DNA from 4 places in the Pseudoalteromonas sp. APC 3893 genome. Region 4 is predicted to be linked to each of the others. Evidence: predicted binding sites of a transcription regulator. Region 4 holds the regulator's gene; each other region holds the start of a gene.

Region 1 (4,135 bases), on a different contig from region 4:
AGTGTGCTCTGGCCAAAAGTTAGGAGTTAGCTCCGTGCTTTTGGATAATACATTGATTTTGGATTCATTTAGCTCGTGGAGCAGGTGCTGAGCAGCTAAATAGCACCAGTTTTGTTCACCGGTGATCAGTAATAATTGCCTATGCTTAGCATAGGCAAGTTGTGATAATACTTTGTTTAGCTCAGTGTTAAATTGCTTGAAGTCGTGCATATTGGGTTACTAGCCATTTACTGCCTACATCGTCAAAGTTCACTTGCACTCGTGATTGAGCACCAGCACCTTCGTAATTTAACACAGTACCAATACCAAACTTTGCATGTACAACACGTTGGCCTAAATTAAAGCCGCTATCTTCAAATGCTGCATGGCTGACCGATGAGCTAAAACGCCCTGCTGCAGGTGGGCGAGAGACCTGAGTTTTAATGCGGATTTCTTCAACACAATCTTCAGGCATTTCACGTAAAAAGCGTGACGGGCTGTGGTATTTTTCTTGGCCGTATAAACGGCGGCTTTCGGCATGGCTAATATAAAGCTTTTCCATTGCACGTGTCATGCCTACATAACACAGGCGGCGCTCTTCTTCTAAACGGCCAGATTCTTCATTACTCTGCTGAGAAGGGAACATGCCTTCTTCAACACCCACCATAAATACTAGCGGGAACTCTAAACCTTTTGCTGAGTGAAGTGTCATCATTTGCACAGCGTCTTCATGTTCTTCTGCTTGGCCATCACCTGATTCAAGCGAGGTGTAGGCTAAAAAGCCTTGCAGTGGTGAACTAAACTCTTCGTCTTCGGGTAATTCGTACTGACCACACGCGCTAATAAGCTCTTCTAAGTTTTCTACTCGGGCACGGCCTTTCTCGCCCTTTTCTGCTTGGTACATGGCCATTAAGCCCGATGTTTGAATTGCGTACTTGGCTTGCTCTTCGAGTGTAAGCTCGCCAATTTTTTCTTCTATATGCTCAACAAGCTCTACAAACTTACTAACAACGCTAGCTGCACGGCCAGATAAGTGCTGCTGTTCAACAACGGCTTTTGCCGCATACCAAAGAGGTAACGATTCAGCACGAGCACAATCTCGTATATGGCTTAGGGTTTTATCGCCAATACCACGGGCAGGGGTGTTGATGACACGTTCAAATGCAGCATCATCTTGACGGTTACCAACAAGGCGTAAATAAGCCAAAGCATCTTTGATCTCTTGACGTTCGAAGAATCGCATACCGCCATAAATGCGGTATTTTAAGCCTTCTTGTAACATGGCTTCTTCAAGTACCCGCGATTGCGCATTACTACGATATAAAATAGCCGCATCTTGTAATGCATTACCCGCATTAAGCCAACTACGTAGTTTACTGCTAACAAAACGTGCTTCATCTAATTCGTTAAACGCAGCATAGATAGAGATTGGCTCACCTTCATTGCCATCAGTCCACAAGCTTTTACCCATACGGTCTGAGTTGTTTTGAATCAACGCATTGGATGCTTTAAGAATAGTGGCTGTTGATCGGTAGTTTTGTTCAAGGCGAATTGTTTCGGCTTCAAAATCAGTTAAGAAACGTTTGATGTTCTCAATTTTTGCACCACGCCAACCATAAATACTTTGATCATCATCACCAACAATCATAATGCTATTGGTATCGCCAGCAAGTAGCTTAAGCCATGCATATTGAATGGTGTTGGTATCTTGGAATTCGTCTACTAACATGTGGGCAAAGCGCTGCTGATAATGGCGCAGTAAGGTTGGGTTATTTTTTAAGACTTCAAAACTGCGGAGCAGAATTTCGGCAAAATCAACCAAACCGGCACGATCGCAAGCCTCTTGGTAAGCAGTATAAACCTTAAGCATCATTTGCTCATTAATATCATAAGCTTGAATGTCTTTTGGGCGAAGACCTTCATCTTTTTTCGCGCTGATGTACCAACCAAATTGTTTAGCAGGCCATTTTTTATCATCGATGTTCATCGCTTTTAATAAGCGTTTGATCATTCTTAGTTGGTCGTCAGAGTCCAAGATTTGAAATGCTTCAGGTAAATTAGCTTCGCGGTGATGTGCGCGTAAAATGCGATGCGATAAACCATGGAATGTACCTATCCACATACCGCCGACTGGTGCGCCGAGTGTTTCTTCAACCCGAGAGCGCATTTCTTTTGCTGCTTTATTGGTAAAGGTTACCGCGAAAACGCTGTAAGCAGATGCTTGTTCTACTTGCATTAACCACGCAATACGATGAACTAATACTCGAGTTTTACCAGAGCCAGCGCCTGCGAGCACCAGCATATTTTGCAGTGGAGCAGCTACGGCATCCCGTTGTTTGTCATTTAAGCCATCGAGTAATTCTGAAACGTCCATCATCACGCCTTTTCAATCAATATTGCAGGCAGTATAACAGGTGTTTTTGTTAGGCTAAATAAAATACTGTTTTTATAAACAGTTAATTTTAAAATGTTCTTTATTTTATTCATAAGGCTTTTTAGCTAAGCTAGTGTCATAAACAATATTTGCTGTAGCCAATTTGACTGATATTTAGTAAAAATCACGATTTAAGATAAGTCGTTTTTGTCACTATAGTTTTAAAGTATTGATTATTAATGAATTAAATAATTGGCATGAAGTGTGTAAGTATCTAATAAGAAAATCAAATTAATAATTGAGGTTAACATGGCAGAGCAAGGTTCAGGCGGTAATGTAATCGCAGCAATTTGTAATATATTTTTTCCAGGTCTAGGGCAGCTAGTACAAGGGCGAATTTTGGCAGCTCTTGTTTTCGCAATAATTGTTTTTGGCGGTTATGCGCTATGGTTTTTGGTAATCCCTCCTATCATAGGTGCAATATTTCATTTGTGGGCGATCATTGATGCCGCACGCTTTAGAACCTACCGGTAGTAGGTTTACCGAAAGATAAAAATAGCGCTTTATAGCGCTATTTTTGTATCTGACTTTCGTTATTTATATCTTACTAGGTTATAATCTTGTGTATTAGCAGTACTGGAATAGAGTTATGGAATATCAATTTATACGCGATCCTATCAGTGGGCTGCGTATTAAAATCAGTAGCGAACATGCCGTGATTGGCCGTTGGTTAAATGAAGAAATCGGCAAAGATAAAATAGCCATGGTGCAAGCTTTAATTGCGTCAGTTGCCAGTTGCTATGAGCCGCTTACCTTACAAGGCCAAGAAATAGACTTGATCTTAAATAAAGATGAGGCCATTTTTGAAGCCCATGCATTGCACCAAGATTCAGAAGATTTAATCGCTTATCAAGATGATGAACTCATGCTTGAAGAAAACGGGCTTAGCAGTGGCTGTGGCTTTGAAGACTTTGTTGATTTAATTAACTCTTGGCAAGAATTTACCTCAGGAAGATAAGCAGGGCATAGAGGTCCTGCTAGTCAATCATAAAGGGGGTTATTGTTCAGCGACTGACTTTACTGCTGCCAATAGTAAGTTTTCAGTTAAGCGCACCTTATAGTTTGGATTAGCGTATTGAAAGTTAACTAGCCCCTTTTTATCTACTACAAATACCGCAGGTACAGGCAGTGCTACCTTAGCTTTGCCATCTAACGACACAAAGTTCACACCTAGTTTGTTACGATAGATAGTCGCTGTTTTATCGTCTAAATAAAATGCAAGGCCAAGCGCTTGGCTTAGTGTAAGGCTATCGTCTGAAAGTAGCTGATAATTAGGTGAGTCTATTTTACTCTCAGCTAATTTTTCTGGGCTGTCAGGTGATACTGCAATAATCTGCGCACCTAAATCAGCGATTTGTTGCTCTATATTTTGAATGCTAGCTAATTGCTTTGAACAATACGGGCACCAGCCGCCACGGTAAACGATAAGCACGGTTGTTTTTTCTGCGAAGCGTTTGCTTAAAACAACATTGTTCCCATCCTTATCTTTTAATGTTGTAGCAGGAACCATTAACCCCGGCATAAGTGGGCTGACTTTTTCAGCTTCATTGGCGATGTTTGTAGCTGTTGCAGCAGATACAACTGTGCTAATGAGTACGGAACAAGCGAGTAGAATAGGTTTTAGCATTTCATTCCCTTATTGATTGTTTAAACGTTCGGTTACAAGACAGGCTAGCAAGATAAACAATTTCATCAAACTGAATTTATCTGTATTATTAGCGT
Region 2 (4,135 bases), on a different contig from region 4:
TTCGTCAAAATCTCTTGCATGACCACGTACGTACACCATGCCATTAATTGACGATGAGCCACCTAACACTTTACCCCGAGGGCAATGCATTTTACGGTTATCTAAATAAGGCTCCGCTTGAGTATGAAACTGCCATGCGTATTTATCCGTATTCATCGGAATTGAAAGCGCTGTTGGCATCTTAATAAAAATGCTTTTATCACTGCCGCCAGTTTCTAATAGCAATACGCGATTGTTACTATCTTCTGATAATCGATTCGCCAGTACACACCCTGCAGAGCCCGCACCGACTATGATGTAATCATATGTTTGTGCACTCATTAAAATGGACTCTCTATATCAGTCATACCAACATAAATTGATTTAGTTTGGGTATAATGTTCAAGGGTTTCGATACCGTTTTCACGGCCAATACCCGATTGCTTATAACCCCCTACAGGCATTTCTGCTGGTGAGTTGCCATAACTGTTGATCCAACAAATACCGGCTTGTAACTGATGAATAACACGGTGTGCCCGTTTAATGTCTTTGGTAAATACACCTGCTGCTAAGCCTAAATGGGTATCGTTAGCACGACGAATTGCATCGTCTTCATCATCAAACACCAGCACGCTCATTACTGGGCCAAAAATCTCTTCTTTAACAATCGTCATGTCATCGGTGCAATCAGTGAAGACCGTAGGCGCGACAAAATAACCATTTGGTGCAGAGTCAGGTTTCAGTGCTTTACCACCAGTAAGTAACGTTGCGCCCTCACTAATGCCCTTATCAATGTAACCCATCACTAATTCATGATGATTTTTTGAAATAAGCGCACCTAAGTTTACCTCAGGGTTCATTGGGTCTCCGGCAATAATGTTTTGCTCAGTGCGCGTTTTAAGCTCATCAATAAATTGCTTGTACACATTTTTGTGTACATAAATACGTGTGCAATTAGTGCAAATTTCACCCTGGGTATAAAAGTTACCTAACATAGCTGCGCTTACCGCTTGCGAAATATCAGCATCATCAAATACTAATAATGGCGACTTGCCACCAAGCTCCATAGTCACATCTTTTAGCGAACCTGCTGCACTAGCCACCACTTTTTTACCTGTGCCGACTTCACCAGTGAACGATACTTTCTCGATATCATCACTTTGTGTTAACCATTGGCCAACCTCAGCCGCACCTTGTACAACATTGAACACGCCTGCAGGTACGCCCGCTTCAAAAAAGATTTCAGCCAGTTTAATTGCGCCAAGAGGGGTTTCTTCAGAGGGTTTAAAAATAAGTGCATTACCTGCAGCAAGCGCAGGTCCTGATTTCCAACATGCTATTTGCAGTGGGTAGTTCCACGCACCAATACCTGCACAAATTCCTAAAGGCTCTTTGCGCGTGTAGTAAAAATCTTCACCGACCATTTGCTGTTGACCAACTTGTGCAGGAGCCAGCCCTGCAAAATATTCAATAACATCGGCGCCGGTTTGTACATCAACACACTCTGCTTCTTGCCAAGGCTTACCTGTATCGAGTACTTCAATTTCTGCTAACTCATCGTTGCGTGCGCGTAGTAATTCAACGGCTTTTAGTAAAATACGGCTACGCTCGATAGGCGTCATTGCTGACCACGTTGCAAAACCTTGTTTTGCACTTTCAGTGGCTGCATTTTGTACAAATGCATCAGCGACTTCTACATGGTAAATTACTTCATCGGTGGCAGGATTTTTAACCGCGAAAGTCTCGCCGCTTTGATTCTTTAAAAAATGACCGTTGATAAAATTTTGATAAACAGGCGTTGTCACATTAAGCTCCATACTGTTTGATAAGTGAATTTACATAGCCTTTGGCTAATTGCTCGCAATGTTCAAATTGATCTTCGTCAGACTTACTCAATACAGCCCTTAACCATAAACCATCAATCATGGCAGCGCATAGTTCTGCTGCAAGTTTGGCATCTGCATCATTCATCAATGCTTTGAATGAACTTGTTAAGTTACTAAAAAGGCGGCGACTATTAACGTTTTGTAAGCGATGTAATTGCGCATCATGCATTGACTGCGCCCAAAAACTTAACCATGTTTTTGTTGTATCGCTTTGCAATTGTAAGCGCGCAAAGTTTGCCTCAACGATAAAAATCAACCTTTGCTCAGGCGTTGTCGTTGTAGTTACACGTTTAATTAACTCACGTTTTAAGTTAGATAATAAATAGCGCACAGTCGCTTCTATCAAGCCTTGTTTACCACCAAAATAGTGGCTAATAATACCCGAAGACAAGCCTGCTTTTTTACTAATGCTATTAATAGTTGTGCCCTGTAGGCCAAACTCAGCAACCGACTCAATAGTGGCGTCAATTAGCTGCTGACGACGGACAGGTTCCATTCCAACTTTAGGCATAATTTTTATTAATTGAACGTTCAATAAAAATAAAGGTTAGAGTAAGTGAACTGATAATTCAAGGTTGACAAACTGTGAACGTTCTAAAGTGACATCAACAATGTGACGCTAAGTTACTGTATTAACTTCTATAACTTGGCTTAGAAAAAAGTTGCGAAAAAAACCGAAAAGGAGTGATTTTCTGGGTAAAAACGGCAAAAATTAGCTATGTTATGTAGTAGCTTTGTGCCACAGTATAAGATTCAATATTTTATATAACGAGAAAATGAATAAGGAAACTCAATGTCTAATTTTAATGAATATAATAATCAAGTAATGGCCAACATCCTCAAACAACTTGCACAGAACAACAACACTTGATTACTTTACCCAAACAATAGATACTGTTTTTTTATACAGCTATCAGCAAACGGTAAAGTGATGCGTAAAGAGCTTCCAGCGAAATATTATTTAGCTCATTTTAATGAGTTACTTACATTTATAAATACTCAATGCAGACACTTGTTAGAGCAAAAGCACATTGATTTTATTACAAAAGTTAATAACTTAAGTGAGCAAGCCCAATGCATGCTCTCGCGTATTTTTTCACGAAAGCCTTTGTTAGTGGCAATACATACGCTTAATTATGATGAAATACCCAGCCCGACACAGGCAATTGATGAGTTAAAAAACGCAGGTCTTATTGCACACCCAAGCCATAACGACTACCAGCATCTACTCGCTCACTTAACAAAACCAGCATTACTTGAGCTACTAGCGCCGTTTACAGCGGCAGTGAATATAAAAAAAAGCGCAACAAAAGCACAATTAGTAGCACAAGCCTGCGATTTCTTTACCAATAAACTCGAGTATTTAACCCCTGTATATAGTCAATTTATTATTAATAATCGCGCTGATATTTACGAGTATTTTGAGTTTTTATATATCGGCCGCTTAAGTAGTGGAGATATCAATCATCAAAATAGTTTTGTACTGCGTGATTTAGGCGTTAGAGCAACAAGACAAAGCCATAATCAAAGCTTAGCGCGCTTTGATACTTTAGATGAGGCAAAATCAAACTACGCGTTAAACCGCTTTCGCTTAGCATTTAAAAGTGCACAAACTGATGACGACTATCACGATTTAGCTCACAACGTAATTGCGCAGCAAGCACAAGGCACGCTGGCAATAACTCTTAAAAACAAGTTATTACTCAGGCTCTACCAACAACTTAAAAAAGTAAATGCAGTAATTAGCTTTAGTATTTTAAATGCCTGTGAAAACAGCTCCGAAGCCACAGAAATACAAATACGCGAGCAATATCGTCAAGGCAATAAAGACTGGGTTAAAGCAAAGCTTGAAGAGATCGTCGAAAATCCAGTGACCGATGATCTGCTCTATTTTGCCGATGACTTCTTAATGCGCAAATTTAATAAACAAACCCGCTCTCGCTTAAGTACTATGCTTGCCGATACAAAGTGTGTAATTGAAATAGATGAGATTTATCGCGGCGATGTAGAGCAAGGGGTGGCACAGTATTACGAAAACCAAGGCTTTCAAGCATTTAACACAGAGAACACGCTTTGGCAAAGTCTATTTGGCCTGGTATTTTGGCATGAGCTTTACGTAGAAACTCCTCACCCACCGTGTAATGAATTTGATTTATTTCCACACGTATTACGCACTAACAGTTTTTACCAACTACAACACCAGCAAATCAATACACTACTGACGCAACTGCAAACACCTGACGATTTACTAAAGCATGTGTGCAAAAACG
Region 3 (4,135 bases), on a different contig from region 4:
AACAAGACATCGCTTTTACGTATTATTCACTCATACCGAGCTAGCGCAGTAATAGCTAACACTATTAAGCCCAGTTCTTCGTAATATGATTCTGATTTTTCGTATTACACCGCTTAAAGCACTCATGATAAAACATGATTTAATTAAGCTGTATACTCTGGATTACTTCCTTCAACTTGTTGTTTGCCCGCATGCTTATGCGGGTTTTTTTTTGCCCACAGAAAACTCGCTCCTGCAAATTTTGGTTCATAAGATAGAGGTTTCTAGCTTAACAACATGTGAATTTTTAATGGTGAGTTTTAATTATCATCTTAGGTTTGTATAGATGACAATCAGTTGGTCAAGTACCAAACAAAAGTTACAGTAAATACAGCTCTACTGACGTAAAGCTGTATTATAAAATCAATCTTTTTTGGGGAGTAACCCAAAATGGTGATAAGCATTATCGGATACTATACGCCCTCGTGGGGTTCGTTGAATAAACCCTTGCTGGATTAAGAATGGCTCAATAACATCTTCAATCGTTTCTTTTTCTTCACCAATGGCAGCTGCAAGATTATCCAGACCAACCGGTCCGCCCATAAATTTTTCAATAATGGCGAGTAAGTATTTACGATCCATGTAATCAAAACCGCTTTTATCAACATCAATCATATTAAGGGCCAGCTCTGCAACTTCCGCGTTTACAGTACCGTCTGATTTAACTTGTGTGTAATCGCGTACACGTCGTAATAACCGATTAGCAATACGAGGAGTGCCACGGGAGCGTTTAGCAATTTCAGTTGCACCGTCATCACACATTTCTAAATTTAAATAATGTGCAGAGCGCCCAACAATCGTTGATAAGTCAGCAATTGAATAAAACTCTAACCGTTGCACAATACCGAATCTATCGCGTAGTGGTGACGTTAAAGAGCCTGCACGCGTTGTTGCACCTATTAATGTAAATGCTGGTAAATCCAATTTTATTGAACGCGCTGCTGGTCCTTCACCAATCATTAAATCAAGTTGGTAATCTTCCATCGCGGGATAGAGAATTTCTTCAACTTGTGGGCTTAATCGGTGTATTTCATCAATAAACAACACATCACCTTCTTCAAGGTTAGTTAATAACGCCGCTAAGTCCCCTGCTTTTTCAAGTACAGGGCCAGAGGTGGTTTTAATATTTACATTTAGCTCATTGGCTACAATATTAGCTAACGTTGTTTTACCCAGCCCAGGAGGACCAAATATTAATAAATGATCGAGTGCTTCACTACGACTACGTGCCGCCTCAATAAATATTTCCATTTGCTGTTTAACATGAGGCTGACCAGTGTAATCTGCCAGTAATTTTGGCCTTATGGCACGATCAACAACATCTTCGTTACTTTGCTCGCTTGCGTCTATGAGACGATCCGCTTCAATCATGGTTTACTCACAACATTGATTTTAGAGATTCTTTAATCAGATTCTCTGTAGACATACCCGGTTTACCAACAGCTTTAACTGTTTTTTGTGCTTGAGCTAGTTTATAGCCTAAAGAAACGAGTGCAGATACCGCATCGTCTGCTGCATTATTTGCGACCAGCGTATCGTTTGCAACCGGTTCAATAACTGCATTATCGCTAAATGGTGTGAATAAGTCATTACCCCAGTCTTTTAGCCTGTCTTTCATTTCAAGAACCAGGCGTTCTGCGGTTTTTTTACCAACTCCAGGTAGTTTTACTAGGCTGGTTGCATCTTCATTGTTTACACAACTGACAAACTGTTGCGCCGACATACCGGATAAAATTGCAAGCCCAAGCTTTGGTCCTACCCCATTTGCTTTTAATAGTTCACGAAATAACGCTCGCTCTATTTTATTATTAAAACCAAATAATAATTGTGCATCTTCTCGTACCACAAAATGGGTATATATAACGGCATTTTCACCAACATTCGGTAAATCATAAAAACAGGTCATCGGCATGTTTACTTCATACCCGACACCGCTGACTTCAATGAGTATTTCTGGCGCTTGTTTTTCAACTAACACACCATTTAAGCGACCGATCATATTTATTTCCTTAATCTTCCTCTAACGGTTTTTGAAGCACTACCCGCTAGTTTTATTAAATTTTGTTCAGAGTGTGCATGGCAGATTGCGATGGCAAGCGCATCTGCAGCATCAGCTTGAGGAGTACCTGGCAACTTTAAAATATTTTTAACCATTTGCTGTACTTGGGACTTGTCAGCCCCGCCGTGCCCAACTACAGCTTGCTTTATCTGCCTAGCTGAATACTCAAACACAGGTAGCTCAGCCATTGATGCCCCCACAATGGCAGCCCCTCTGGCTTGACCAAGCTTTAGCGCTGAGTCTGGATTATGGGCCATAAATACTTTTTCAATTGCAAACGTAGTTGGCGAAAACTGCTCGATAAGCTGGCTAACACCTTGGTAAATCATTTTTAATCGAATAGGAAACTCGTGTTCAGCTAATTTGATACAACCACTGCCTAAGTAGTTAAATTTAGCGCCTTGGTGTTCAATGACACCATACCCCGTTAAACGAGAGCCGGGATCGATCCCTAAAATAATAGCCAAACGCTACCCTACACCTATTAATCGTTAATATGGCAATAATGCCAGAGCACTGTATAAATTACCAGTGCTCTGTTAATTTTAAATAAATCAAAAAAATACCCGCTAATGCGGGCATTTAAAAAATCAACTCGAAAGCTTATTTATAGACTTAAGCCAATGAACGCAATAACCCTTGTGTATTTTTGCGCATAGTTCGGGCAATCATTAAATAACCTAACGCAGCTACAAATACACCGCCAGCGATAGGACCAATTAACCAAATATGCGGGTGTAATTTACCTGCTAGTTCAAACATTTCTCTTTGTACAATAAATAATGCTAAGTCACTGATAAGCGCTGCAACAAACCCAGCAGTAGCACCAAGCAGTAAAAACTCATACAAAGTGGCATTTTTTATTAAACGGCCTTTAGCGCCCAATGTCCGCAAAATCACAATTTCTTGCATCCGTTCACCAAGGCTTGCCTGCACTTGAGAAATAAGAACCAAAGCACCGCATAACACAACAATCGCTAATACAAAGCCTATTGCCAGCGATACTTGCGAAATGGTAGAACGAATTTGCTTAACAAAGCTATCAACATCAATCGCATTAATTGTTGGGTATGTACGTAAAAGCTCACTAAAATCTTGTTTTTGCTCTGCTTCAATACGTACTGACGATATATACGTTGCAGGAAAATCGGCTAAAACATCTGGGCTTAAAATAATAAAGAAATTAGGCTTTAATGTCGCCCAGTTTACTTTGCGTACACTGGTTACTTTCGCGTCAAACGACTGTGCGCCAATTAAAAACGTTAACGTGTCTCCGAGTTTAATATCAAGCCTATCAAGCATCGATTGTTCAACTGATGCCTCAGCAGTCGCACCATCAGCAAACCACTGCCCATCAATAATTTCATTATGGGCCGGCGGTGTTGCAAGCCAAGTTAAATTAAGCTCACGGCCAATACCAGAGCGAGCTTCTTCATCTTTTTTCTCGTTGTCTTCAAGTGAGACTTCGCGGGCAACAAGCTCGCCATTTACCGCATTAACACGGCCACGTATTGTGGGGTAAAACTCTGAAACAAGAATATCTTTTTGTGCCAAAAAGGTATTGACTTCAGGCAATTCAGTTTCAGTTATATTGACTAAAAAAGCATTTGGCGCATCACTGGGAAGTTGTGATTCCCAATCTGAGATCATGTCATTCTTAAGTACAATTAAAAACAAAAGCAATTTGATTGCCAATGAAAAACTAATCAACTGCACAGCATTGGCATTCGCCCGCTTTTGAATAGACGCTATCGCTAACGACCAACTATTACCTGGGCGCAAGCCAAGTTTACGACCGCCACCAAAAATTAATCGCGACAAGCCAAATAATAAACCAATCAGTACAAGAGTAGAGATAAATAAAATTGCGGTGATTTTTAAATTATTACTAAACAACCACATTAATAAAAACACTGTAACGCCAGACATCGCTAAATGTATTTTACTTACTAATAGCTTATCACCTAAGTTACGGCGCAGTACTCTCAATGGCGGTATATCGAATAGGTCAAGTAGCGGTTTGATAGAAAACATTAC
Region 4 (4,135 bases):
GGTAACTTCATCCAAGACATACCAGGGGCGCGCATATTCACTATGGTAACAATCACATTGATTGCCCCCATAATGGAACTAATGCCCATAATGTGAACGGCGAATACAAATAAAGCCGTGTTGTCATTACTGTAAGTCGTAGACAGCGGGGCATAAAAAGTCCAGCCAAAAGCGGGGCCACCACCTGGCATAAATAGTGATGCTAATAGAATCAAAAACGCAAATGGTAGAATCCAGAAGCTCCAGTTATTCATTCGCGGTAATGCCATGTCTGGCGCACCAATCATCAGGGGTATCATCCAGTTTGCCAGCCCAGTAAATGCCGGCATGACAGCACCAAACACCATTATCAAACCATGGACTGTGGTCATTTGATTAAAAAAGTGCGGGTCAACTAATTGTAATCCTGGCTGAAATAATTCAGCACGGATCACCATCGCCATGGCACCACCGATCAAAAACATGGTCAGTGAAAATATTAGATATAAGCTCCCGATATCTTTATGGTTAGTCGTAAACAGCCAACGCTTAAACCCAGTTGCGCAGTGATGATGTCCAGCATCGTGATGCGCAGCGCCGTTATTATTTTCGTCTGTTATGCTACTCATTACTTAGCCTCCGCAGTTGCATCAATCAAAGCCTGAATTTGGCTAGGTTGAACCACATCACCCGTGTCATTACCCCATGCATTACGCTTATAGGTAACAACCGCCGCAAGTTGCTTTATCGATAGTTGTTTTACAAATGCTTGCATTGCAGTGCCCGGGCGACCATGAACTACGACATCAATATGCTCATTAACATCTCCCAATACCACAGGGCTATTTTTAAGCGCCGGGAAGACGCCAGGTAACCCTATACCGGTAGGTTGATGGCACGCTGCACAACTGGCCATATAAACTTGTTCACCTAAGGTCATTAATTCTTCTTTAGATAAGGTTTGATCCATCAATGCTGCATCTGCGGCAGCCGCTTTTTGTTTAGCTTGCTTGGCATCGGCTAACCAATTAACAAAATCTTGCTCAGACTTCGCTTCAACCACCACAGGCATAAAGCCATGATCTTTACCGCATAACTCAGCACACTGGCCGCGGTAAATACCTTCTTCGTTAATTTTGGTCCATGTTTCGTTTATAAACCCAGGGTTGGCATCTTTTTTAACTGCAAAATCAGGCACCCACCATGAGTGAATAACGTCATCCGATGTCATTAAAAAGCGAATCTTTTTGTTGATTGGTAAAACTAAAGGTTTATCAACTTCGAGTAGGTAGGTATCTGTTTTATCGGCTTGGTTGGCAATTTGGTCGTTCGGTGTTGATAAAATTGAATAAAAACTAACGTCTTCCCCCATATATTCATAATGCCACTTCCACTGAGAACCTGTCACTTTAATGGTAATGTCAGCTTTGCTGGCATCCTCCATCGCAATTAAGGTTTTTGTCGCAGGCACTGCCATTGCAATTAGAATGACAAACGGAATCGCAGTCCAAAGTATCTCAACCTTGGTGCTTTCATGGAATTGGGCAGGTATCGCCCCTTTTGATTTGCGGTGATGTATTAAAGCCCAAAACATAACGGCAAAAACAATCACCCCAATCACACAACAAATTATAAATATTGTCATGTGCAGTTGATAAACATTATTACTTATATCGGTTACACCTTCGCGCATATTAAATTGACTATTTGCCAATAATTGCTGCGGCAGCATAAATAATATAAGGCACAAGGTAGAGCTCAGTTTACCCATGTGACGGCTCCTTTTGATGCTATTGCTAACGCAAAGCGAAAAGGCGGCACTGCTTTTTTCGCGCCAATTCGTTATTTTTATTGTAACTGGTTAAATTAATCTCTTCGCATGCAACAATAAATTGCAGCAAGGCCCCAAAAGATCAGTCGTTAACACAGTGTATTAACCAATTAGTTAAAAAATGAACAATTAGCAAGTTTTAGTGCAAATAAAATTCTATTTTGGTGCAAAAATAACAATACAAAATCAGCGCGTTATTTTAAATTCAGGTGAGGAAAGAAATGGCTAAAAGCAGGAGGTATCTAGCTTATATAGAGCTTTAGTAGCTACAGACAAGTGCTAAAACTAGCAGTTAAATAAAAATATAAAAGTGAAAGCACCAAATATCACCAATTTGGTGCAAAATAGGTTTACATCCAATCAGCATTACGGATCACACCGACTGCAAGCCCTTCAATATTAAAAGACTCATGCTCTAAGTCTACTTCAATTGCAGAAAACTCTTCATTTTCGGCGTGCAACAAAACTTTACGCCCGGCTTTTTCTAGGCGCTTTACAGTTACATCATCATCAACACGCGCTACCACTACTTGGCCGTTTTCAGCAACTTGGGTTTTATGCACCGCAAGTAAATCACCATCCATAATGCCAATATCTTTCATACTCATGCCTTGTACACGCAATAAAAAATCAGCGGCAGGCTTGAACATTAAAGGGTCAATCTGGCAATGGCTTTCAACATGTTGTTGCGCCAAGATAGGTTCACCCGCTGCTACTCGGCCTATTAATGGTAATCCGAGCTGCTCTGGCTCATCTTCTTCCACCAGCTGAATACCGCGGCTTGCACCCGGCTTCATTTTAATAACACCTTTTTTAGCCAGTGCTTTTAAGTGCTCTTCGGCAGCATTAGCGCTTTTGAAACCTAAAGTTTGCGCAATTTCAGCACGCGTAGGTGGCATGCCAGTATCTTTGATAAACACTTTGATTAATTCAAGAATTTGAGCTTGACGATTCGTTAATGGGCGCATACAACTGGTTTTCCATACAGTACATTTAACTGTGAGTATATACAGTTATTTGAAAATCGCAAATTTTAAATTCGCTAGCTTTAACCCTTCTTGATTACCATCTGGTACTCAGCAATAAAGTAGCGCTATTTAAACCATCATCAGATTTCAAAGATGAGCCTAAACCAAACTTCAACGCTATATGTTCATTAAACCAATACTGTGTTTGCAACTCATAATTATCATCTCGATCGCCTCGCCCATGTACGTTAGCAACTACGCCAACAGACCAGTCTTGATTAACGTAATACGCTGCTCGGCCTTGGATGTAACGATACCGCCCTGCCAATTGCTTTGCCTCTATATCCCAGCCTTGATTATTATTGATATTAGTCCAGCGAATGTAAGGCGCATAACTCCACTCAACCGAAGTTAGCTCCTCGCTTGGATAAAAGTGACGTGTTTCTTCCACCCGACTATAAAAAGCAGTTAAGCCAATTTGCAATTGATCGTTTATTTGATTACCTATCGATGCATTGAGCAAAGAACTATCTGATTGCCAAATACCGCTATCATCATCCACATGCTGTACACCAGCCGCCAGAATAACGCCATGCTGCCAATAATAAGTCGCATCACTGGTAATATAATACAGGTTATCATTAGCAAACCCGCCGATAGCGACATTACTCACTCGATGCAAATGGCTTTTCAACTCTTGAGGGCCCGATAAGGCGTCCAAATCATCATTAAAATAACGATACCTCGCGCCTAGAAATGCTTTATCTAACCCGCTTAAATCTGTAAATCCCACTTCAACTTGATGGTTTATAGCTGCATAACTTGGAAAAGCTAAGCCGCTAATAAATATCGCTATTATTTTTTTCATTGCTACGTCCAAAATGTAATTTTAGGTACATTTTAACGATTTTGATGATCTTAACTGTAGGAAAGTGTACAAAAGTGTAGACTGGTTTTAAATTTTCAATTAAGGACATTCCATGACTATTTGGTATCAACCAATCACCTTAGAACAGTGTAAGCAACTTGATGAGGGCATTAACGGCCAAGGCACATTAATGAAAACAATGGGTATTGAAATTAGCGAAATTGGTGATGACTACTTAGTTGCCACTATGCCCGCGATACCTCAACATCATAATCCTATGGGCATGGTACATGGCGGTGCCAATGTCGTACTTGCTGAAACGGTTGCCAGTTATGCAGCAAACTTTGTGATTGATTTTACTAAGTTCTATTGTGTAGGCCAAGAAATCAACGCTAATCACTTAAAAGCTTCACGCAATGGAACTTTAACCGCAATAGCAAAGCCTATTCATTTAGGTAGACGTACTTCAGTATGGGAAATTAAAATAAC

The links. Region 4 encodes LexA, which represses DNA repair genes until DNA is damaged. Its sites were predicted from a motif close to TACTGTATNNNNATACAGTA; they were not measured.
Region 1: the regulator LexA is predicted to act here: its motif matches at 2,418-2,437, upstream of uvrD (DNA helicase II).
Region 2: the regulator LexA is predicted to act here: its motif matches at 2,758-2,777, upstream of QMA12_RS00110 (exonuclease domain-containing protein).
Region 3: the regulator LexA is predicted to act here: its motif matches at 2,613-2,632, upstream of ruvC (crossover junction endodeoxyribonuclease RuvC).

Annotation. Positions count from the first base shown of each region.
Region 1 covers NZ_JASDCD010000023.1:51,790-55,924, reverse strand. The annotation lists gene QMA12_RS18755 (GNAT family N-acetyltransferase) at 1-210, opposite strand, end outside; gene uvrD (DNA helicase II) at 188-2,353, opposite strand; gene QMA12_RS18745 (hypothetical protein) at 2,663-2,887, shown strand; gene QMA12_RS18740 (YacL family protein) at 3,003-3,371, shown strand; gene QMA12_RS18735 (peroxiredoxin-like family protein) at 3,411-4,040, opposite strand.
Region 2 covers NZ_JASDCD010000001.1:25,251-29,385, reverse strand. The annotation lists gene betA (choline dehydrogenase) at 1-321, opposite strand, end outside; gene betB (betaine-aldehyde dehydrogenase) at 321-1,784, opposite strand; gene betI (transcriptional regulator BetI) at 1,786-2,376, opposite strand; gene QMA12_RS00110 (exonuclease domain-containing protein) at 2,797-4,135, shown strand, end outside.
Region 3 covers NZ_JASDCD010000001.1:630,290-634,424, reverse strand. The annotation lists gene ruvB (Holliday junction branch migration DNA helicase RuvB) at 403-1,410, opposite strand; gene ruvA (Holliday junction branch migration protein RuvA) at 1,418-2,038, opposite strand; gene ruvC (crossover junction endodeoxyribonuclease RuvC) at 2,041-2,565, opposite strand; gene QMA12_RS02885 (FtsX-like permease family protein) at 2,714-4,135, opposite strand, start outside.
Region 4 covers NZ_JASDCD010000005.1:67,522-71,656, reverse strand. The annotation lists gene ctaD (cytochrome c oxidase subunit I) at 1-608, opposite strand, end outside; gene coxB (cytochrome c oxidase subunit II) at 608-1,750, opposite strand; gene lexA (transcriptional repressor LexA) at 2,161-2,778, opposite strand; gene QMA12_RS08870 (hypothetical protein) at 2,873-3,646, opposite strand; gene QMA12_RS08865 (hotdog fold thioesterase) at 3,759-4,135, shown strand, end outside.